2 linked regions of the Methylobacterium currus genome follow. The protein of the gene in region 1 interacts with the protein of each later gene in a pairwise test. Links are inferred from orthologs where the notes say so. Each region holds a gene or a part of one and is shown on either strand. Other genes may lie near its edges.

Evidence for each region. Proteins that work in one complex are often made in the same cells at the same time.
Region 2: the proteins of hflK (region 1) and ftsH interact in binary tests that used the Escherichia coli proteins (3 or more experiments, as listed by UniProt). The link is inferred for Methylobacterium currus from one-to-one orthologs.

The regions. Positions count from the first base shown.
Region 1 is NZ_CP028843.1:3,806,244-3,809,443, forward strand. Bases 51-2,935 are described here. They hold hflK (FtsH protease activity modulator HflK), read right to left. Parts: upstream 2,157-2,935; coding sequence 945-2,156; downstream 51-944. Other genes in these bases: hflC (protease modulator HflC), read right to left, coding at 51-948; DA075_RS17765 (dihydrofolate reductase), read right to left, coding at 2,379-2,873; DA075_RS17770 (thymidylate synthase), read right to left, coding at 2,876-2,935. Outside these bases: more of hflC, read right to left, coding at 28-50; more of DA075_RS17770, read right to left, coding at 2,936-3,200.
Region 2 is NZ_CP028843.1:5,639,509-5,642,688, forward strand. Bases 1-2,963 are described here. They hold ftsH (ATP-dependent zinc metalloprotease FtsH), read left to right. Parts: upstream 1-502; coding sequence 503-2,425; downstream 2,426-2,963. Other genes in these bases: tilS (tRNA lysidine(34) synthetase TilS), read left to right, coding at 1-353; glmM (phosphoglucosamine mutase), read left to right, coding at 2,646-2,963. In the rest of the region: more of glmM, read left to right, coding at 2,964-3,180. UniProt on the Escherichia coli protein: Acts as a processive, ATP-dependent zinc metallopeptidase for both cytoplasmic and membrane proteins. Plays a role in the quality control of integral membrane proteins.

The DNA of each region.
Region 1 (3,200 bases):
TCTCCGCCTCGGCGGAGGGGCGCCGGCCTACTGGCCGGCGGCCGGGGCCGCGGCAGGGCGAGCCCGACCCTGCGGGTCGTTGAAGTAGCGGAAGAACTCCGAGCCGGGGCTGATCACCAGCCGGGTCTCGGGCCCGCTCAGGCCCTTCTCGTAGGCCTGCATCGAGCGATAGAAGGCGAAGAAGTCCGGATCCTGCCCGAAGGCCTCGGCGAGGATGCGGTTGCGGTCCGCCTCGCCCTGGCCGCGAAGCTGGTCCGCCTTCTGGTTCGCCTCGGCGATGAGCACCGTCACGTCGCGGTCGGCCTTGGCCTTGATGGTGGCCGCCACCTGGGCGCCGTTGGCGCGCAGGTCCGCCGCCTCGCGCTCGCGCTCGGTGCGCATGCGCTGGTAGACCGCCTGGGAGTTGGCCGCCGGCAGGTCGACGCGGGTCAGGCGCAGGTCGATGATCTCGATGCCGAGATTCTTGGCCTGCCGGTTCACCTCCTCCTGGATGCGGTTCATCAGGGCCTCGCGCTGGGTGCGCACGATGGCGTCCCGCGAGGCGCTGGCCAGCACGTTGCGCATCGCCGCGTTGGTGAAGCTGCCCAGCCGCTGGTTGGCGACCTGGACGTTGTTCACCGACTGGTAGAAGCGCAGGGGATCGCTGATCTTGTAGCGGGCGAAGGCATCGACCTCGAGGTTCTGGCGGTCGGCCGAGAGTACGGTCTGCACCGGCAGGTCGAGGTCGAGCAGCCGCTTCTCGAACAGCGTCACGCTCTCGAAGAACGGCAGCTTGAAGTACAGGCCCGGCTTGTCGGTGCCGGCCTGGTTCAGCACGGTGCGCACGCGGCCGAACTGCAGCACCAGGGCCTGCTGGGTCTGGCTCACCGTGAAGGCCGAGGCATAGATCAGCACCAGGACGAGGGCGCCGAGGACGACGAGGCCGGTGCGAAGCGCGTTGCCGTTCATCGCGCGCTCCCCTGGGCCGGACGGGCGGTCGTGGTGAAGTCCTGCAAGGGCAGGACCGGCAGCACCCCTGCAGCCGTCGCGCCGGCGCCGGCGCCGGCGGTGCCGCCCTGGTCGATGATCACCTTGTTCACGCCGCCCAGAACCTTCTCCATCGTGTCGAGGAACATGCGCTCGCGGGAGACCGCGGGCGAGAGCTTGTAGGATTCGTAGACCTCGCGGAAGCGCGCGGCCTGGCCGGTCGCCTCGGCGGTGGCCTGCGACTTGAAGGCCTCCGCCTGCTGCATCACCTGCGAGGACCGTCCCCGGGCCTCGGGCACCACGCGGCTGGCATAGGTCTCGGCCTCGTTGCGGGCGCGGGCCGCGTCCTGCTGGGCCGCGTTCACGTCGACGAAGGCCTGGCGCACCTCCGACGGCGGGCTGACGCCCTGGAGCTGGACCACGTTGATCAGCACGCCGGCGCCGTAGGAATCGAGCGCCTTCTGGATGATCTGCTGCACCTCCTGCGCCACGCTCGACTGCTCGGTGGTCAGGATCGCCTGGATCTGGCGCCGGCCCACCACCTCGCGCATCGCGCTCTCGGCCACCGACTTGATGGTGCCCTCGGGATTCTGGAGGTTGAACACGAAATCCTCGGCCTTGGCCGGGTTCACGCGCCACTGCACGTCGAAATCGAGGTCGACGATGTTGTCGTCGCCGGTGAGCATCAGGCTCTCCTCCGGCACGTCCCGGGAGCGCTGGGCGCCGACGCCCGAGCGGTAGCCGACCTGGATGCTGCGCGACTCGCCGACATTCGGCCTCACCACCGCGCCGACCGGGTAGGGGAAGTTCCAGCGCAGGCCCTCGCCGGACTGGCCGGTATAGCGGCCGAACACCGTGTTGATGCCGACCTGGCTCGGCAGCACCGTGTACCAGCCGGTCATCAGCCACAGCACCAGCACGACCAGCACCGCCAGCACCGCACCCTTGGTGCCGACCGAGCCGCCGCCGGGGATCAGGGTCTTGAGCCGGTCCTGGCTGCGGCGCAGCAGGTCCTCGAGGTCCGGCGGCTGGTTGCCGCCGCCCGAGCCGCCGCCGCCCCAGGGGCCGCCGCCTCCGCCGCCGGAACCACTGCCCCAGGGACCGCCGCTATTGCCGCCGCGATTGCCCCAGGGACCACCCCCGTTGCCGCCGCCACCGCCACTGCCGCCGCTCTGATTGCTCCAAGGCATGCTCGCCCACGTCCTTTCCCGGCCGGCACGCCCCGCGCTGTCTCTCGCGTCCCGCGCGGCACTCGCATTGCTCTGGTCTCGGTCCCTTGCGATATCGGCCGAGCCCCACGCGAAAGCAACCACCGGCGCCGACCGAATTCTCAAGGTTTCTGCGGGCTCGCGGGAGTTCCATCGCCGCACCCCGGACCTTGAGATGGTTTCCTCGTCTCGGACGTATCGGGCTCAGGGAGCCCGCGCGAGGGTCACGAACCGGAATCCGTGCTCGTCCTCGGGGCCGGCCGGATGCGCCTCCGCGGCGACCTCGCGGAACTCCGCCGGGATCGCGGGAAAGCGCGCATCGCCCTCGGGCGCCGCGTCGACCTCGGTGAGGTGGATCCGGTCGGCATGCGGCAGGGCGAGGGCGTAGATCTCGGACCCGCCCGCCACCATCACCTCCCCCGCCGAGCCTGCGAGCCGCAGGGCGTCGTCCCACCCGGCCGCCCGCTCGGTGCCGGGCGCCTCCCAGGCGGGATCCCGGGTCAGCACGATCACCCGCCGTCCCGGAAGCGGCCGGCCGATCGAGTCCCAGGTCTTGCGCCCCATCACCACCGGCTTGCCCATGGTGAGGGCGCGGAAGCGCCGCAGGTCGCTGCGCAGGCGCCAGATCAGCGCGTTGTCGCGGCCGATGACGCCGTTCTTCGCGACGGCGGCGATCAGGGTGACGAGGGGCGGCGCCATCCTCAGACCGCCACCGGCGCCCGGATCGCCGGGTGCGGGTCGTAGCCCTCGATGCTGATGTCGTCGTAGCGGAAATCGAACAGCGAGCGCACCGACGGATCGAGGCGCAGCCGCGGGAGCGGGCGGATGTCGCGGGCGAGCTGCTCGCGGGCCTGGGCGATGTGGTTGGAATAGAGATGCGCGTCGCCCAGCGTATGGACGAAGTCCCCGGGGGTGAGGTCCAGCACCTGCGCCATCATGTGGGTGAGGAGCGCGTAGGAAGCGATGTTGAACGGCACGCCCAGGAAGGCGTCGGCCGAGCGCTGGTAGAGCTGGAGCGAGAGCCGC
Region 2 (3,180 bases), 1.8 Mb from region 1 along the record:
ATGCCGCCGAGGCGGCCCTGAGCGACCTCCGGCGCTCCGATCCGGGCGGGGAGGGGCGCCTCGTCCTCGACGGGACCGGCCTCGCGGCCCTGCCGGAAGCGGTGGCCCTGAGGTCCGTCGCGCTCGCCGTCGTGGCCTTCCAGGGCGACGCGGGACGACAGGGCGAGGCGCCGGCCTATCCGCCGCGCCTGGAACGGCTGGAGCGGATCGTCCTCGGCGAGATCCTGCCCGCCCTGCGGCAGGGCCTCCCCTGCCGGCGCACCGTCGCGGGCCTCCTCCTGGCGGCCGGCGGCGGCCGGCTGACCCTCAGCCCGGCGCCTCCGCGGCGCCCGCCGGGCCTGCATTCGACCTGACGTCCGGCCCGGCCCGCCGGCCTGCGGTGCCGCAGGCGCGGGCGATTACTTGGCAAGCCCCGGGCGGGTGCCTACATTGCGATCCGAGTGCCGGTGCCCAACCCCAGCACGCCCGCACGGTACCGCGCTCCTCAGGGATTGACTCTTCGATGAACCCCAATTTCCGCAATTTCGCCCTGTGGGTCGTCATCTTCCTGCTGGTGCTGGCCCTCGTGACCCTGTTCCAGAACCCGGGTCACCGCTCGGGCGGCGGGGAGATCGCCTACAGCCAGCTCCTGAACGACGCCGAGGCGGGCCGCATCCAGAGCGTGGTCATCTCCGGCCAGGAGGTGAGCGGCACCTATACGAGCGGCGGCACGTTCTCGACCTACGCGCCCAACGATCCCTCGCTGGTGTCGAAGCTCCAGGGCAAGGGCGTGACCATCACGGCCCGTCCGCCCTCCGACAACACGCCGTGGTTCATCGCGCTGCTGGTCAACTGGCTGCCGATCCTGGTGTTCATCGGGGCCTGGATCTTCCTGTCGCGCCAGATGCAGTCCGGCGCCGGCCGGGCCATGGGCTTCGGCAAGTCCAAGGCGAAGCTCCTGACCGAGGCGCATGGCCGCGTGACCTTCGAGGACGTGGCGGGCGTCGACGAGGCCAAGGAGGACCTGCAGGAGATCGTCGAGTTCCTGCGCGACCCGCAGAAGTTCCAGCGGCTTGGCGGCCGCATCCCGCGCGGCGTGCTGCTGGTCGGCCCCCCCGGCACCGGCAAGACCCTGATCGCCCGGGCGGTCGCGGGCGAGGCCAACGTGCCGTTCTTCACCATCTCAGGGTCGGACTTCGTCGAGATGTTCGTCGGCGTCGGCGCCAGCCGCGTCCGCGACATGTTCGACCAGGCGAAGAAGAACGCCCCCTGCATCATCTTCATCGACGAGATTGACGCCGTCGGCCGGCATCGCGGCGCGGGCCTCGGGGGCGGCAACGACGAGCGCGAGCAGACCCTCAACCAGCTCCTCGTGGAAATGGACGGCTTCGAGGCCAACGAGGGCATCATCATCATCGCGGCGACGAACCGTCCCGACGTGCTCGATCCGGCGCTGCTGCGCCCCGGCCGCTTCGACCGCCAGATCATCGTGCCGAACCCGGATGTGATCGGCCGCGAGCGCATCCTGCGCGTCCATGTCCGCAAGGTGCCGCTCTCGCCCGACGTCGACCTCAAGGTGATCGCCCGCGGCACCCCCGGCTTCTCGGGCGCCGACCTGATGAACCTCGTCAACGAGGCGGCGCTGCTGGCGGCCCGCCGCGGCAAGCGCATCGTCACGATGCACGAGTTCGAGGACGCCAAGGACAAGGTGATGATGGGTGCCGAGCGGCGCACCCTCGTCATGACCGAGGACGAGAAGCGGCTCACCGCCTATCACGAGGGCGGCCACGCCATCGTGGCCTTCAACGTCCCGGCGACCGACCCGGTGCACAAGGCGACGATCATCCCCCGCGGCCGGGCGCTCGGCATGGTCATGCAGCTGCCGGAGCGCGACAAGCTGTCGATGTCCTTCGAGCAGATGACCTCGCGCCTCGCCATCATGATGGGCGGCCGCGTCGCCGAGGAGATGATCTTCGGCCACGACAAGGTCACCTCCGGCGCGCAGTCGGACATCGAGCAGGCGACGCGGCTGGCCCGCATGATGGTGACCCGCTGGGGCTTCAGCCCTGAGCTCGGCACCGTCGCCTACGGCGAGAACAACGACGAGGTCTTCCTCGGCATGCAGGTCAACCGGCAGCAGAACGTGTCGGAAGCCACCGCCCAGAAGATCGACGCCGAGGTTCGCCGCCTGGTCGAGGCCGGCCTGCAGGATGCCCGCCGCATCCTCAGCGAGCGCCGCGAGGACCTCGAGGCCCTGGCCCGCGGCCTCCTCGAATACGAGACTCTGTCGGGCGACGAGATCCGCGACCTCCTCGACGGCAAGCCGCCGGTGCGCGACGCCGGCGACTACCCGACGAACCCGACCCGGGGCTCGCCGGTCCCCTCCGCCGGCCGCGGCCGGCCGCGGGAGAATGACGGCGGCTACGAGCCGCAGCCGCAGGCCTGAGCGGCAGCCGCCGTGGCCCGAGCGGCGCGGAATCCACACTGCTCGATGATTCGGGCAAGGGGCGGCGGGAGCGATCCCGCCGCCCCTTGTCGTTGCAAGACAGCCTCAAAATAACCCAGACCACGTGTGACGCCCATTCGGGATGGCAGCACCGCGGCCTTGCGCGGCGCTGCCCGCCGGCGGCCGGGACGGCCCAGGTTGGGACAGGGAGAAGACAGCCGTGCGCAAGTATTTCGGGACCGACGGCATCCGGGGCCGGGCCAACGGCGTCATCACGCCGGAACTCGCGCTGAAGGTGGGACAGGCCGCCGGCCTCGTGTTCCAGCGCGGGGAGCACCGTCACCGCGTGGTGATCGGCAAGGATACCCGCCTGTCGGGCTACATGATCGAGACCGCCCTGGTGGCGGGCTTCACCTCGGTGGGGATGGACGTGCTGCTGCTCGGCCCGATGCCGACGCCGGCCGTGGCGATGCTGACCCGCTCGATGCGGGCCGATATCGGGGTGATGATCTCGGCCTCCCATAACCCGTTCGAGGATAACGGGATCAAGATCTTCGGTCCCGACGGGTTCAAGCTGTCGGACGACGTCGAGCGAGAGATCGAGCGGCTGATCGAGTCCAACCTCCAGACGAAGCTCGCCGGCTCCACCGATCTCGGCCGCGCCAAGCGCATCGAGAGCGTGCATGCCCGCTACATCGAGTTCGCCAAGCGCACCCTGCCGCGCAACCTGACCCTCGACGGCCTGCGGGTGGTGG